Regions from separate parts of the Enterococcus sp. AMC1086 genome, predicted to be linked through region 2. Evidence: predicted binding sites of a transcription regulator. Region 2 holds the regulator's gene; the other holds the start of a gene.
The links. The regulator HrcA, encoded in region 2, represses chaperone genes, less so after heat shock. The targets are predictions, from matches to a motif close to TTAGCACTCNNNNNNNNNGAGTGCTAA.

Region 1 (8,465 bases), 830 kb from region 2:
TTTTCTTTTTATGTATTTTCACTTTCAAAAAACGTTTGTTTTTAAGAAGATGTATTTTGCATTCATAATTAATCAAAAGAAAGTTATTAATCTAGGATTATCAAAAGTGACTTTTGGTTATCCTCTGTTTTTTTAGACCTTTGTAGAACTAAGTTGATTGGTGTATTGAAGTGAAATATTTTAGCGTAACTTACAATCTCCCCATTAAAATTATAACGTGAGAATTTCATTCCTTTATGCATTCAAATTTTATAATTTATTAGTAAATATAGACATAAAAATAGCCTCTCCGACGCACCAGACAACTATTTTTTATAAACAAAAAAAGGCTAGGGAATAACTCTATGAGTCATCCCCTAGCCTTAAGGAATCTGAATGGACGATAGCAGCAAAAGTAATTCCTGCTGTCCCAGCTTCCCTTGATTTTTACATCATGCCGCCCATTCCCATTGAAGGATCCATTGGAGGCATTGCAGCACCTGCTGGTTCTGGTTTGTCTGCAACTACTGCTTCTGTAGTCAATAATAAAGCAGCCACTGATGCAGCGTTTTGTAATGCTGAACGCGTTACTTTCGTTGGGTCAACGATTCCTGCTTCTACCATGTTTACCCATTCACCATTTGCAGCGTTGAAACCGATACCTAATTCGATATTTTTTAGTTTATCAACAATTACTGAGCCTTCATAACCAGCATTTTCAGCAATTTGACGAATTGGTTCTTCTAAAGCACGAACAACTATTTTCACACCAGTTGCTACATCACCTTCAGCATCTAATGCAGCGACTTTACCGATAACATTTACCAATGCCGTACCACCACCTGAAACCATACCTTCTTCAACAGCGGCACGAGTAGCGTTCAATGCATCTTCGATACGTAATTTTAATTCTTTTAGTTCTGTTTCTGTTGCAGCTCCAACTTTAACAACTGCCACACCACCAGCTAATTTAGCTAAGCGTTCTTGTAATTTTTCACGATCAAAATCAGATGTTGTTTCTGCAATTTGATTTTTGATTAATTGAACACGAGCATCAATACCCGCTTTTTCGCCAGCGCCTTCAACGATAGTTGTGTTGTCTTTATCTACAACAACTTTACTTGCGTTACCTAAGTTTTCGATCGTTGTATCTTTTAATTCTAGACCTAGATCATCCGTAATCACTGTTGCGCCAGTTAAGATAGCGATATCCTCAAGCATTGCTTTACGACGATCACCAAAACCAGGCGCTTTAACAGCAACTACGTTAAATGTTCCACGAATTTTGTTTAATACTAATGTTGGTAAAGCCTCACCATCAACATCATCAGCAATGATCAATAATGGACGACTTTGTTGTAAAATTTGTTCTAACAATGGCAAGATATCTTGGATGTTAGAGATTTTTTTGTCAGTGATCAAAATATACGGATTTTCTAAGGCAGCTTCCATTTTATCATTGTCTGTCACCATATATTGAGATAAGTAGCCGCGGTCAAATTGCATACCTTCAACGACATCTAATTCCGTTTCGATCCCTTTTGATTCTTCAATGGTAATGACCCCATCATTGCCAACTTTTTCCATTGCGTCAGCGATCAATTGACCTACACGGTCTGATCCAGATGAAACTGCTGCTACTTGTGCAATTGCTTCTTTGGAATCAACGACTGTTGAAATATTGTGTAATTCTTCCACAGCAGTCTTTGTTGCCAATTCGATACCGCGACGAATACCTAATGGATTAGCACCAGCAGTTACGTTTTTCAATCCTTCACGAACGATTGCTTGCGTTAAAACTGTTGCAGTAGTTGTTCCATCTCCTGCGATATCATTGGTTTTAGATGCAACTTCAGAAACTAATTTCGCACCCATGTTTTCAAAATGATCTTCTAATTCGATTTCTTTAGCAATCGTTACCCCATCATTTGTAATCAATGGTGATCCGAAAGATTTTTCTAAAACAACGTTCCGGCCTTTAGGGCCTAATGTTACTTTTACTGTATCTGCTAAAATATCTACGCCACGAAGCATTGCTGCACGTGCATCTTCTGCGAATTTGATTTCTTTTGCCATAATTCCTTCACCTCAAAAATTTTATTTTTTCTATTTTAATTAGTTTTTTCATTTAAAAATGTATTACTCCACAATGGCAATAATGTCTTTACCAGAAACGATCAAATAATCATTTCCTTCGTATTTAACCTCAGTACCTGAATATTTTTCAAACATCACGGTGTCGCCTACTTTTACATCGGCAGGAACTTTTGTACCGTTCTCTAAAACACGGCCTTCACCTACCGCGATAACGTTTCCTGTTTGAGGCTTTTCTTGAGCTGCAGATGCTAAGACAATGCCCCCCACTGTTTTTTCTTCTTCTTTCGCGACTTCAATAACGACGCGATCGCTTAATGGTTTTAACACAATAAATCCCTCCATAAAAAATATTTATCTTTTTTAGCACTCTTAGTTATCGAGTGCTAACTACACTATTTATAATACTCATTTCCCTATCGTTTTGCAAGTCTTTTGACTAATTTTATTGAACAAACAATCGAAGGAAGTCTGTTTTCTAGCAAGATTCGGTATATTTCTTCTATATCTTCTATTTCATGGTAAAATAAAAACAGAAAGAGAGGCGATTGAAATGAAACAACGAATCATGGGAGCTTTGACGATAACAGGACTCTATCTAATTATTGCGAATATTGGGAATTTCTTTTTTGGTGTCAGTAGGCGCGTTGACTGGACGACGACCTTATGGGAAGCGGCATTTTTCTTTGTATTTATCTTTCTATTATTAGGCTATCGTAATAATCATAAAAAATAAGCATCTGCTTGCATTATTACAGACTTTGGTATACGTTTATAGTCTGAAACTATTGGAAGGGGTTTTCTATGTTTATGCCTACAAATATGTCTATTAAAAAAGTAAGTTTTTCAATGATTCTACTCTATGGATTGGTGTTTTTCTCTCCTTATATTTTCAGTCCATTTTCTCCAGATATCGTAATCAGTGGTACAACATTTACCTATATTTTAGGCGCTGGTTTGATGATTTGGCTTTATATAAAAAATAAAGAAACTGCCGTTACAATAGTAGAAAAAGAAGCCAAACTGACCTCACCTGTTTTTATCTTCTTACTTGGTGTCAGTGGTATTTTTTTGGCAATGATCATTCAAACAATTGTGTTCAGTATCGAAACCGCCATCACAGGCGCTGATCCAAATTCACAAAACACGCAAAATATTATCAAAGTTATTTTGGCAAATCCACTGTTTATCTTAGCAACAACAATCGGTGGTCCTATTATGGAAGAATTTGTTTTTCGTCGTTCTATGATTGGTTTAACAGAACCTTATACTGGATTTTGGTTCTCTGCTATTATTAGCTCTGCTTTGTTTTCAGTTATTCATCAAGATGGTCATTTCTTTGTTTATTTCTTTATGGGCTTCTTTTTTGCTCTGCTATATAAAATGACTGGGAAAATTTGGACCTCGATCATCGCGCATTGCGGCATGAATACGATCGTGGTGATTGCTCAACTTGTGATCCATTTTGGAAATATTGAAATGCCTAAATAACATAAAAATAAAAAAGTCCTATGAATGCAAATTTTACAAAAAATGCACTCATAGGACTTTTTTAATTATTCTTTACTATCTTCGATTTCAGTATCAACAAATGTATTATCATTGTGCAAGAAGTAAATCAATGTTTGTAATTCATTCGTCAAGTCGACGTTTTGAATCAAAACATCAGTCGGTGCTACTAAACGAGCCGCAGTAAAGTTCAAAATCCCTTTCACTCCAGCATCAGCCAGCTGACTTACAACTTCTTGGGCTTTTCTGGCCGGTAAAGTCAAGATTGCCACTTCGATTTGTTGTATCCGAATCTGTTCCATCATATCCGTCATTGGATAAACTGGGATACCATCAACGATTCTGCCGACAATATCATCGTTGACATCAAATGCACAACTAACTCGAATGCTGTTACTTTGATGGAATTTATACTTTAGTAAGGCACTTCCTAAGTTACCTACACCAATCAAGGCTACATTTGTAAGTTCATCATCATTCAACGTTTTTGCAAAGAAATTCATCAAATTCTCTACATCATAGCCATAGCCACGCTTACCTAATTCGCCAAAATAAGAAAAATCTCGTCGAATTGTCGCGCTATCTACTTGCACCGCATCACTTAGTTCAGTAGATGAAACTTTATTTTTGCCTGCATCATGCAGAATTCTCAAATAACGATAATATAGGGGAAGGCGTCTTGCAGTTGCTTTTGGAATAATTTGGTCTTTCACAATCGTACCTCCAATACTCTAAATATACACAAATATCCACTTCTCATAATATCAGTTATTCTAGAGAAAAAGCAATCTTACAGCTCAAGAAAAGAAATATTTTTCAAACTTTCTTAAATAGCCCAATTAAAATTTATCTCTTACAGTAGGACAGGTGCTTTTTATGATCAATTTATGCTACACTAAAGGCATCGAAATAGAAATGAGGATGCCCCATGATTTTACTCCAAGCAAACCAAATTGCGCGATATTTTGGCGCAGAGACTTTGTTTGACAACATACAAATGGAGATCAGCACAAACAGCCGAATCGCTTTAGTCGGCCGTAATGGTGCTGGCAAATCTACTCTTTTAAAAATAATTGCTGGGATCGATTCTCCAGATGCTGGTACAATTGCTAAAAATAAAACAGCCAGTCTAGGTTACTTAGCCCAAGACACTGGACTTGATTCTGATAAAACGGTTTGGGATGAAATGCTTGAAGCTTTTGTTGATGTCATCACAATGGAAAAGCGCATGCGTGAATTAGAATTGATCATCAGTGAACTGTTGCCTGATGCATCAAATTATGAATCCGTTATGAAAGAATATGATCGTTTACAACATGATTTTTCAGAAAAAAATGGATACGGTTATGAAAATGAAATTCGCTCTGTCTTACATGGTTTTGGATTCAAAGAAGAATTTTACTCAAAAGACATCAGTACCTTATCTGGTGGACAAAAAACCCGATTAGCGTTAGCTCGTATGCTTTTGCAAAAACCAGATATCCTTATTCTTGACGAACCGACCAACCACTTAGATATTGATACTCTCTCTTGGCTAGAGAATTATTTACCTGGTTACGCTGGTGCACTTTTAATCGTCTCACATGACCGGTATTTTTTGGATAAGGTCGTTACAGAAGTTTATGAAATCAGCCGCCATAAAATGCGTTATTACAAAGGTAACTACTCAAAATATTTGGAATTAAAAGCGGAACAATTGACTAGTGAGTGGAAAGCTTACGAAAAACAGCAAACTGAAATCAATAAATTAGAAGATTTTGTCGCTCGAAACTTAGTAAGAGCGTCTACCACCAAACGAGCACAAAGTCGTAGAAAAACGCTAGAAAAAATGGAACGTTTAGACCGACCACAAGGAGATGAAAAATCTGCGAATTTTCTTTTCGCAATCGATAAAGTTTCTGGAAATGTCGTGCTTCAAGTAGAAGATGCTGCGATTGGTTATGATAAAACTATCTTATCAGAACCCGTTTCCTTAGATATTCGTCGCCAAGAAGCCATTGCGTTGGTTGGACCTAACGGAATTGGAAAATCTACTTTACTAAAATCGATTATTGGATCTATTCCTTTTATTAAAGGAAATGCCACATTAGGCACCAATGTCCAAATCGGCTATTATGATCAAGAACAAGCAAATCTACATGGAACCAAAACTGTTTTGGCAGAACTTTGGGACGAACATCCGACGACTCCTGAAAAAGACATCCGTAATATTTTAGGCAGCTTTTTATTCAGTGGAAATGATGTAGAAAAGACGATTCCTCTTTTGAGTGGCGGTGAAAAAGCCCGCGTTGCTTTAGCAAAATTATCAATGGACAAAGAAAATTTCTTAATTCTGGATGAACCGACCAACCATTTAGATATCGATAATAAAGAAGTTTTAGAAAATGCCTTGATTGATTATGAAGGAACACTTCTGTTCGTTTCACATGACCGGTATTTTATTAATCGGATCGCAACAAAAGTAATTGAACTTTCTGAAACGGGTAGTAAGCTTTACCTTGGGGATTATGATTACTATCTAGAGAAGAAAAAAGAAGAGGAAGAATTAGCTGCATTGTTGGCTGACCAATCTATTTTAAAACAAACAGAAACTAGCAAGCCAAAAAACGATTTCTATCAAAACAAAGAGCAACAAAAAATGATACGTACTTTAAATCGAAAAATTACACAGCTAGAAGAAGATTTAGCAACGTTGGATACGACAATTGCCCAGATAGAACAATCGATGAGTGATTCAACACTCATCGATGACCATGTCAAACTAATGTCTTTAAATCAAGAATTAGAGACGCTGCGGACACAACAAGAACAATTGCTGACTGAGTGGGAAGATCTTAGTTTAGAACTTGAAGAAGTAAATGAAAACAATTGACGAAAGGCGGTCGGACATGACTTCAAAACGCATGAATGTGACCAAACCTAAGTACCAACAAATCGCAGTAGATGTTGCCTCTAAAATCGCAGATCAAACATTTACGGTCGGCGATAAAATCCATGCACGTTCAACTTTAGCTAACAAGTACAGTGTTTCTCCTGAAACTGCCAGAAAAGCAATCAGCGTATTGGTCGATTTAGACATTGTACAAGCGAAACATGGTAGTGGCTTTTATGTTCATTCAATAGAAAAAGCCAAACTATTTGTCGAGCAATACCAAGATGTTCAATCTATCCATGATTTAAAAGATGATTTGATCGATAGTGTAAAAAAACAAAAAGAAGAATTGAGTCACTTCTCAGAAATTTTAGATAAACTTGTTGACCAAACCAAACGTTTTGATTCACTTAATCCACTAAATCCAGTAACGTTTACACTAACAGAAGAAGCGTCTCATTTGGAAATGACGATCAGTGAATTGAACCTCTGGCAAAGTACCTCTGCTACTTTGATTGCAATAAAACATGGTGATGAATTACTGGTTTCACCTGGTCCATATGCCAAACTTACCGCAGGTGATACGATTTATTTTGTTGGACATGAGTCAACATTACAACGGATTCAGAATTTTTTCTATCCGAATCTATAATAAAAAAATGATGAGAACAGCTGTATAGGAAATTATCGAAGGTCCGGCCTATCACCGTCCTTATTTGAATCTCCCGTGACGCGAATAAAACTTTTGACGTTTTATTCGCGCCATTTTTTTGTTTTGTCATCGTTAGGCTAGTAATTTGACAAAGTGACTGCACGATGTTAATCTAGTATGGTCACTTTTTTTACAGAAAAGAAAATGATTTTCTTTACATGTAAAATCAAGTTTTAGCGTTTGAGTTAAACGAACTATTACGCTTTTATTATTATCTGGCTTCAAGAGCTAGCTTCTCAGGAAAAAGATAGAACAGAATGAGAGAAAATGGCTCCGTCACTTTTATCTATTATCCTGTCTAAGCTAAATAAGCTCTTTCAGCTTTTAAATTTAGGAGGAATTTTGTTTTGCCCAAAGTAAAAGTCTCACACTTAACAAAAATATTCGGTAAAAGATCCAAACAAGCACTGGATATGATCAAAGAAAACAAAGATAAAACCGAAATCTTGAAAAAAACCGGTGCTACTGTCGGCGTCTACGATGTCAGTTTTGAAGTAGAAGAAGGAGAAATTTTCGTGATTATGGGTCTTTCTGGTAGTGGGAAATCTACCTTGATCCGTTTATTGAATCGTTTGATCGAACCAACTTCTGGAAATATTTTTATTGACAATCAAGACATCTCAAAATTGGACAAAGAAGGACTTAGAGAAGTTCGTCGTAATAAGATGAGCATGGTGTTCCAAAATTTTGGTCTTTTCCCTCACCGAACTATTCTAGAAAATACAGAGTATGGTTTAGAAGTTCGAGGTGTTCCAAAAGAAGAACGAACAGCTAAAGCAGAACAAGCTTTAGAAAATTCAAGTCTACTAGCATTTAAAGATCAGTTTCCAAATCAATTATCTGGTGGGATGCAACAACGTGTTGGTTTAGCTAGAGCATTGGCCAATGACCCAGAAATTTTACTAATGGATGAAGCTTTTTCAGCACTTGATCCTTTGATTCGTCGGGAAATGCAAGATGAGTTAGTTGATTTACAAGATAATGTGAAAAAGACGATTATTTTTATTACCCACGATTTAAACGAAGCGTTACGTATCGGTGATCGGATCGCTTTAATGAAAGACGGTCAAATCATGCAAATCGGAACAGGTGAAGAAATATTGACGAATCCTGCTAATGATTATGTTCGTACATTCGTTGAGGATGTCGATCGTTCTAAAGTTTTAACCGCTCAAAATATCATGGTTCCTGCATTAACAACCAATATTGAAATCGATGGTCCAACTGTTGCATTGACTCGTATGCGTCAAGAAGAAGTTAGTATGCTTTTAGCCGTTGATAAAAAACGTCAATTAAAGG
Region 2 (8,465 bases):
TAAATAATTTAGCCAGTATTGCTTTACTAATAAATAGGAATGATCATAATACGGATAATAATTAAACTGATAACGACCATTCACCATACCAACTATAAAAAAAATACCGGAGAGAAGAAATAGAATCAAAAGCAACATATCTGTTTTACTCAAGCGATAACTTAGTCGACTGCTTCTAGTCATAATTCCATAACCTCGTGCTTTCATTGAATCAGCAGTATCCATTGCATTTTCTAGTGACCAAGAAAATAATTGCCCAAACAAATCCAGTCCATAAAATGCTCGATCGCTAACGCGTTGTTTTGGCATCTGCTGAACGGTTGTTTGTACTTGATTTAACTCTTGATAATAGTTTTGAAGCAATGGTATAAAGCGAAAAACTAGTGCTAAAATCAATGTAGCTTTAGGGAATCGTTTACCAAAAAGATAAAAAAAATGTTCGGAATCAATTGCTGCTTGTAAATTTTGGAAACAATAAATCACCGTTGCAATCATCATTCCCATAAAAAAACCGTAGATAAATGCTTCCTTCGTAATCGGTTTGTTAAATAAAAAGAACAAAATCGTTGCTCCTCGGTGAACAAATAAAGGATTAGTTATCGTTATAATTGCTAAAAAAAATAAAGGATAAAACACCGATTTCTTTTTCTTTTCTTTCAAATGAACTAACTGAAGGAACAAACTCCCAAAGAAGCAAATACTTAGAATCACTGGATTTGTCGTACTCATTACTATCAAAAGCATTACGAAATAATAGCTAAAAAGGACTAATGGATGATATTCTTTAAAAAGGACTTTGTTCATATCAGACTTCCTCTCTCTACTAGTTATTCGTTATTGAACAATAAAAAAAATGTGACTGTTATCCTTTAAAAAAATACCATGAGTATCCTTAAACAACATTCACATTATATAAATCTAAATAACGAATGTCAACATTTCTTGACTATCCGCTAATCCATACCGATTTATTCATTTATTTTTACCACAAGAGATACTTTATCGCTATAATAAGATGAATGATTCGCTGACACTATACAAAGAAAGGAAGCACTCCAATGAAAACAGAACGCTTACTCGCAATCACGATGATTCTATTAGATAAAAAACAAATCAGTGCTTCTCAATTAGCTAAAACATTGGAAGTTTCTGTTCGGACGATTTACAGGGATATTCACTCTCTTAGTGAAGCAGGAATACCAGTTACCACTTTACCTGGCATAAATGGTGGGATACAAATTATGGATAATTACAAAATAGATAAAAATTTTTTCACCTCTTCTGACATTACATCTTTACTGATTGCTTTAGAAAGTTTGTCTCAAAATGTCTCTCCGATTCAAATCAACCAAACATTCGAGAAGATAAAAACACTTATTCCAGCAAATTTTTTAGAAGAAATTGAATTCAAATCAAACCAAATCGCCATCGACTTGACACCATGGACAAGCAATCATACACTACAGCCGTTTTTAGAAATTATCAAAACTGCTATGGATCAAAGCCGCTCATTATGCTTTGACTATGAAGATAACCATGGAAGAAAAACAAAACGGATCGTCGAACCTCATCGGCTAGTTTTAAAAGAAATCAGTTGGTATTTACAGGCTTATTGCCTAGAAAAAGAAGATTTTAGAACCTTTAAAATCTCAAGAATACAGAATTTAGCCTTTTCTTCTACTTTTGTTCCCCGAGAATTTAAAGCACAGCCATTAGGACATGAACCGTTCTATGGTAAAAAGTTTACGCTCACTACACTCAAAGTAACCAATAAAATCAGAGAACAACTGGTTGATAAATTTGGGCCATTACACTATTCTCCTTATAAGGATACTGAAAAATTGATAGTTTCATTTCCTTTTATGGAAGATGACTTTGGCTATAATTTACTTTTAAGTTTCGGCAATCAATGTGAATGTCTCGAACCACCTCACGTTAGAGCTGAATTAAAAAGTCGTATCGAAAATTTACTCGAACTCTATCAAAACAATTGAAAATGAAAGAGCCTTTCCGTTGGCGCTTAGAAAGCATCAATGGATAGGCTCTTTACTTTTATTTCTTTTTCTTACCGCCAAAAGCATCTTTCATTTTATCAAAGAAGCCTTCTTCTTGTTGTTCACTTACCGTTTGACCGCCGGCTTTCGCAAATGCGCGTAAAGCTTCTTTTTGTTCGTCGTTCAAGTTTTTCGGTGTAATGATTTTAACTTTCACATGCTGATCTCCATTAGCTCCACCACGTAAGCGCGGTGCGCCTTTACCACGTAAGCGGAAGTTTGTTTCTGTTTGAGTACCTGCAGGAATTTTTAATTTTACATCTCCATGAACAGTCGGTACTTTGACCTCATCTCCAAGTGCTGCTTGTACAAAGCTCAATGGTAAATCATAGTAGATTTCTGAACCTTCACGGTCAAAAATAGTACTATCTTCTACGCTGAATACAACATATAGATCACCGTATGGTCCACCATTCATACCAGCTTCTCCTTGATTTGCCAAACGCATTTGTTGTCCATCTTCTACGCCAGCTGGAACATTGACTTTTACTGTATGTGCTTTTTTCTCATGTCCAGTTCCGTGACAAGTTGGACAAGGGTCTTTGATTTCTTTACCTGTACCGTGACAAACATCACAGGTTTGGCGGCTCATTACACGACCAAGTGGTGTTTGACGTTCAACATTGATCGAACCAGAGCCATGACACTTGTGACACGTTTCAGGATGAGTACCAGGTTTAGCCCCGTTCCCACCACAGGTTTCACAGTTATCTTCTCGGTTATATTTAATTTCTTTTTCTACACCAAAAATAGCTTCTTCAAACTTAAGGTTGACTGTATATTGCAAATCTGACCCTTGTCTTGGAGCAGTTGGATCTACACTACGCGACCCACCACCAAAGAATGAATCAAAAATGTCTTCAAATCCACCAAAGCCGCTACTTGAAAACCCGCCTCCGCCAAAGCCGCTGAAACCACCAGCGCCTCCGCCGTAATTTGGATCAGTACCTGCATGACCATATTGATCATAAGCCGCTTTTTTCTGTGAATCACTTAAAACTTCGTATGCTTCAGAAACTTCTTTGAATTTTTCTTCTGCACCCGCTTCTTTATTGATATCTGGATGATATTGCTTAGAAAGCTTTCGGTAAGCTTTTTTTATTTCGTCATCTGAAGCACCTTTTGATAAGCCTAGGACTTCATAATAATCTCTTTTCGTAGCCATTAGTTCCCCTCCAACTATTATTCCATTTATTAAAAAAGGATCGACGCCAATTTATTTATATAAAAACATCGTTGTAATCATACCACAAATTATCCTACAAATAAAGATAGGCAAAGACCAAAGCGATGACTTTGGTCTTTGCCAGCTTATTAGCGATTATTTGTCGTCGCCGTCTACTTCTTCAAAGTCAGCATCTACAACATCATCTGCTCCACCTTGTGCAGCTTCTGGATTTTCTTGTGCTTGTTGTTGCGCTGCTTGTTCATAAAGTTTTACTGTTAAGTTTTGAACGATTTCGTTTAATGAATCACGTTTTTCTTTCATTTGTTCGATATCGTTTGCTTCAACAGCAGCTTTTAACTCATCACGAGCATCTTCGGCTTTTTTCACTTCGTCAGCGTCTACTTTGCCTTCTAATTCTTTCAATGTTTTATCAACAGTGAATAACAAAGCGTCAACGTCGTTACGTAAGTCAACTTCTTCTTTACGTGCTTTATCTGCTTCCGCATTTGATTCAGCATCTTTAACCATACGTTCGATTTCATCATCTGACAAACCTGATGAAGATTTGATTGTGATTGTTTGCTCTTTTTGTGTTCCTAAATCTTTCGCACGTACGTTTACAATACCATTTTTATCAATATCAAAACTTACTTCGATTTGAGGCACACCACGAGGAGCAGCTGGAATATCTGTTAATTGGAAACGACCTAATGTTTTGTTATCCGCTGCCATTGGACGTTCACCTTGTAATACGTGAATATCTACGGCTGGTTGATTATCAGCAGCTGTTGAGAATGTTTGAGATTTACTTGTTGGAATCGTAGTATTACGATCGATCAACTTAGTAAATACGCCACCCATTGTTTCAATCCCTAATGATAATGGTGTTACGTCTAATAATACAACGTCTTTCACATCACCTGTGATAACCCCACCTTGGATCGCAGCACCCATTGCGACTACTTCATCAGGGTTAACTGATTTGTTTGGTTCTTTGTTTGTTTCTTTACGAACAGCTTCTACAACCGCTGGAATACGAGTAGATCCACCTACTAAAATAACTTCATCGATTTCAGATGGGTTCAAGCCAGCATCTTTCAACGCTTGACGTACAGGTGTTTTTGTACGTTCAACTAAGTCACTCGTTAATTCATCAAATTTCGCACGAGTTAAGTTCATTTCTAAGTGCAATGGACCAGCATCTCCTGCTGTGATAAACGGTAAGCTGATTTGAGTTGAAGTAACGCCTGATAAATCTTTTTTCGCTTTTTCAGCAGCATCTTTCAAACGTTGAACGGCCATTTTATCTTTAGATAAATCAACACCATTTTCTTTTTTGAATTCTCCTACCATGTAATCGATGATTTTGTTATCAAAGTCATCTCCACCAAGTTCATTGTCACCGGCTGTTGATAATACGTCGAATACGCCATCACCTAATTCAAGGATCGATACGTCAAATGTACCACCACCAAGGTCAAATACTAAAACTTTTTCGTCTTTATCTGTTTTGTCTAAACCATAAGCTAATGCCGCAGCAGTTGGTTCGTTCACGATACGTTCCACTTCTAAACCAGCGATTTTACCTGCGTCTTTTGTTGCTTGACGTTGTGCATCGTTGAAGTAAGCTGGTACTGTAATAACTGCTTTATCAACTTTTTCACCTAGATAATCTTCTGCGAAGCCTTTTAAATATTGTAAGATCATTGCAGAAACTTCTTGTGGTGTATAAGATTTGCCATCTGCTTCTACTTTATAGCCCGCTTCACCCATGTGACGTTTGATTGAGGCAATTGTATGTGGGTTCGTTACAGCTTGACGTTTTGCAACTTCACCAACTTGAATTTCTCCATTTTTGAATGATACGACTGAAGGTGTTGTACGGTTACCTTCTGGATTTGCAATGATTTTTGCTTCTCCACCTTCTAATACTGCAACTGCTGAGTTTGTTGTTCCTAAGTCAATACCAATAATTTTACTCATAATTAATGATCTCCTATCTTCTATTTTAATTTTTTTCAATTTATATTATACAAACATTTTTTTGCTGTTACTGTGCAACAACAACCATGCTTGCTCGTAAAACGCGGTCATGTAATTTATAGCCTTTTTGTAACACTTCAACGATTGTATCCGCAGGTACTTCGTCACTTGCTGGAATCGTTTGAACTGCCTGATGTAAATTAGGATCGAACACTTCACCCATTGTCGGGATCTCTTCGATGCCTTCTTCTTTCAAAGCAGCTTGTAAACTTTCAAGAACCATTGAGATTCCTTTTTTCAAGCTCGTACCTTGCTCATCGTCAACTTCTATCGCCATCGCACGTTCTAAATTATCGATAGACGGCAATAATTTTTTACCTAAATCTTGTGAACGATAACGAACAAGTAATTCACGCTCGTTTTTAAACCGATTGCTCATGTTGGCAATCTCAGCGCGTGCTCTTAGAAACTTATCTTCCATTTCTGACAATTCAGCGTTCGCACTTTCTAATTCTGTCATTTCTATTTCTGTTTCAGAAACACCTGAATCATCGATAGCTTCCATGTGTTCTTCTTTTAATTCTTCATTTGTTTCTTCTTTATTACTCACTCTAGCAACTTCCCTTCTCATTTCCGTAGAATTAGTAGAATTCTATATTTTCAACTTTGTACTTATTGATCCAAAAACCGATAATAAGCACCAAGTTTTGAAGCTAATTCATGGCGGAAAACATCCACCAAACCAAACATTTTTGAATAAGGCATACTTGTGGGGCCTAACAAGGCGATAGTCCCTTTGCCATGACCCGAGACTTCATAGGTTGCTGTAATCATGCTCATATGATCAAGTAAATCATTTCCTATTTCTGAACCGATTCGAATCGCTATTTGTGTATCGGCTTCTTCATCAGCTGTCAGTAAATGAGTAATTTCATTCGTATTTTTCATAAAAGAATAAACAGATTTTAGTTGTTCGATGTTCTTTTCTACACCGAAGTCTAATAGATTCATACGACCACTGACGAAAACTTTTTCTTCAAACGCGTGTCCTAACATTGCATCAAATAGATTCATCATGCCATCTGGTGTTTGAAAATAACGATGTAAAATCATTGGGATTTCCGTACGTAGACGATGATAAACTGTCAGTAACGGTTGTCCTACCAATTTGTCATTGATTATTTGGGTCATCTTTTCCAAATCCTGACTTGATACAGATGACGGAATCGCAAATACTTGGTTTTCTACGTTGCCTTTATCTGTTACGATAATCGCGATGATTTGACGCTCATTTAATGGAACGATTCGGAAACCAGTCAATCTTCGTTCTTTCACTTCAGGTCCTAACGAAAAAGCAGTATAGCTTGTTAGGTCAGAAAGGATCTCAGCAGATTGTTCAATGATATCATTGATTTCATGAAACTCTTTACCAAAGGAATGGCGAATCGCTTCTAATTCATCATGTTCAACTTCCGCTGGACTTAACAAATGGTCCACATAATAGCGATAACCATCCATTGAAGGAATTCTACCAGAAGACGAATGTGTCTTCGCTAGCAATCCGTGTTCTTCTAAAGCTTTCATATCGTTACGAATTGTCGCAGAACTCGATTGAATGCCTTCTTCCATTAATTTTTTGGAACCTACAGGATTTCCTGTATTTGTGTATTCTTGGATGATAAGTCGCAAAATATTCTTTTGTCTTTCCGTTATCATAGTTACCACCCTTCATTAGCACTCATGTTGTTCAAGTGCTAATACAATTATTAATATAGCAAGTTCTCACAAAATTGTCAAGAGAAAAACAAACTTTTTTAGCACTCTTTATCATCGAGTGCTAAAAAAATAAAAAAGAAAGAAATCAGAGCCATTTAAACTCTAGTTTCATTCCTTTTTATTTTCCTATTCTTTATCTATGAGAAATGCTTCAAACACATCATTTCCTACGAAAAGTCCTTGTTCAGTGAGTTGAATATGATCCTCATTCTCCAATAGCAACCCTTTTTGGACCAACTCTGGAATCGTTTCTTTGTATACATGATCCAATGGTAAACCAAATTTCTCTTGGAAACGCGATTTTGATACGCCTCTCATTTTTCTCAAACCTAGAAAAAGTTCTTCTTCCATTTGATTATTTAATGTCAATAATTCTGTTTCAACAGTAGGCAATTGATTTTCCCTTAATGGTTTTAAATAGTGTTGTATGGGACCATGATTACGATAACGAGTATGGCCTAGATAGCCACTGGCTCCAGCTCCAAAACCATAGTAATGGTCATTATTCCAATAGACCAAATTGTGCTGGCTTTCTTGACCTTTTAAAGCAAAGTTACTTACTTCATATTGATGACGTCCTGCTTTTTCCATCGCAAGGATCGTTTCTTCAAACATTTGCGCTTCAACTTCCTGATCAGGTAATTGTAAGCGACCTTGACGTACCCAATTCATAAACATTGTTTTATTTTCTAAAATCAGTGAATACAATGAATAATGAGGTAAATCAAGCTCGATTGCTCGTCTTAAAGTGTCTCTAAATCCTTCTAATGTTTGGCCAGGTAATGCATAAATCAAATCAATGCTTACATTCAAGAAGTCTTCCTTCTCTAAAAATTTCATTGTATCATAGACATCTTTAGCCGTATGTTTGCGACCAATTTTTTTCAAAAGCTGATCATCAAATGTTTGAACGCCCATTGATAAACGGTTGACTCCATACTCTTTCATCACCTGTAATTTATCTTGTGTTAAGTCACCCGGGTTTGCTTCCACTGTGAATTCATTTCCAGCTTCTATCGGCAAAAGTTCACGTACGCCTTTTAACAACACAGCCAATTGATTAGCCGATAAAGACGTTGGGGTTCCACCACCTATATAGATTGTTTTGGTATCTTTGCTTGGATATTGCTCTTTTGTCAAACGAATTTCGGTCAAAAGACTTTGGATATACTCATCTACTGGCTGACCTTCTAAAAAAACTTTATTGAAATCACAATAATAACAGATGTGTTCACAAAAAGGGATATGTATATATGCTGAAATGCTCGTTGTATCATTTTTCACTGTTTTTATTCCTCCAATTTGAAAGTCCTCTACTCTATTATATCTGTATATAAAAGACCCACTTCATCTTACCATATTCAATCATATAATGTTCTAATTTGATTCAATAAATTCACTATTTAATGTACAAAAAAAAGACACCTTGGTTCATTCCTAGAATCCAAAGTGTCCTAAAATTTCCGATTAAAGTAACTCTTGAT

Region 1: groES (co-chaperone GroES) is a predicted target of HrcA. The motif match lies at 2,437-2,463, and genes of this name have one in related genera.

The regions. Positions count from the first base shown of each region.
Region 1 is NZ_CM177100.1:1,167,507-1,175,971, reverse strand. It holds gene groL (chaperonin GroEL) at 427-2,055, opposite strand; gene groES (co-chaperone GroES) at 2,119-2,403, opposite strand; gene AC4BC4_RS05485 (hypothetical protein) at 2,627-2,809, shown strand; gene AC4BC4_RS05480 (CPBP family intramembrane glutamic endopeptidase) at 2,896-3,564, shown strand; gene AC4BC4_RS05475 (redox-sensing transcriptional repressor Rex) at 3,630-4,295, opposite strand; gene AC4BC4_RS05470 (ABC-F family ATP-binding cassette domain-containing protein) at 4,511-6,454, shown strand; gene AC4BC4_RS05465 (GntR family transcriptional regulator) at 6,471-7,106, shown strand; gene AC4BC4_RS05460 (quaternary amine ABC transporter ATP-binding protein) at 7,514-8,465, shown strand, end outside.
Region 2 is NZ_CM177100.1:2,002,232-2,010,696, forward strand. It holds gene AC4BC4_RS09470 (energy-coupling factor transporter transmembrane component T) at 1-804, opposite strand, end outside; gene AC4BC4_RS09475 (helix-turn-helix transcriptional regulator) at 1,059-1,994, shown strand; gene dnaJ (molecular chaperone DnaJ) at 2,053-3,219, opposite strand; gene dnaK (molecular chaperone DnaK) at 3,376-5,205, opposite strand; gene grpE (nucleotide exchange factor GrpE) at 5,273-5,836, opposite strand; gene hrcA (heat-inducible transcriptional repressor HrcA) at 5,878-6,921, opposite strand; gene hemW (radical SAM family heme chaperone HemW) at 7,108-8,265, opposite strand; gene mgtA (magnesium-translocating P-type ATPase) at 8,449-8,465, opposite strand, start outside.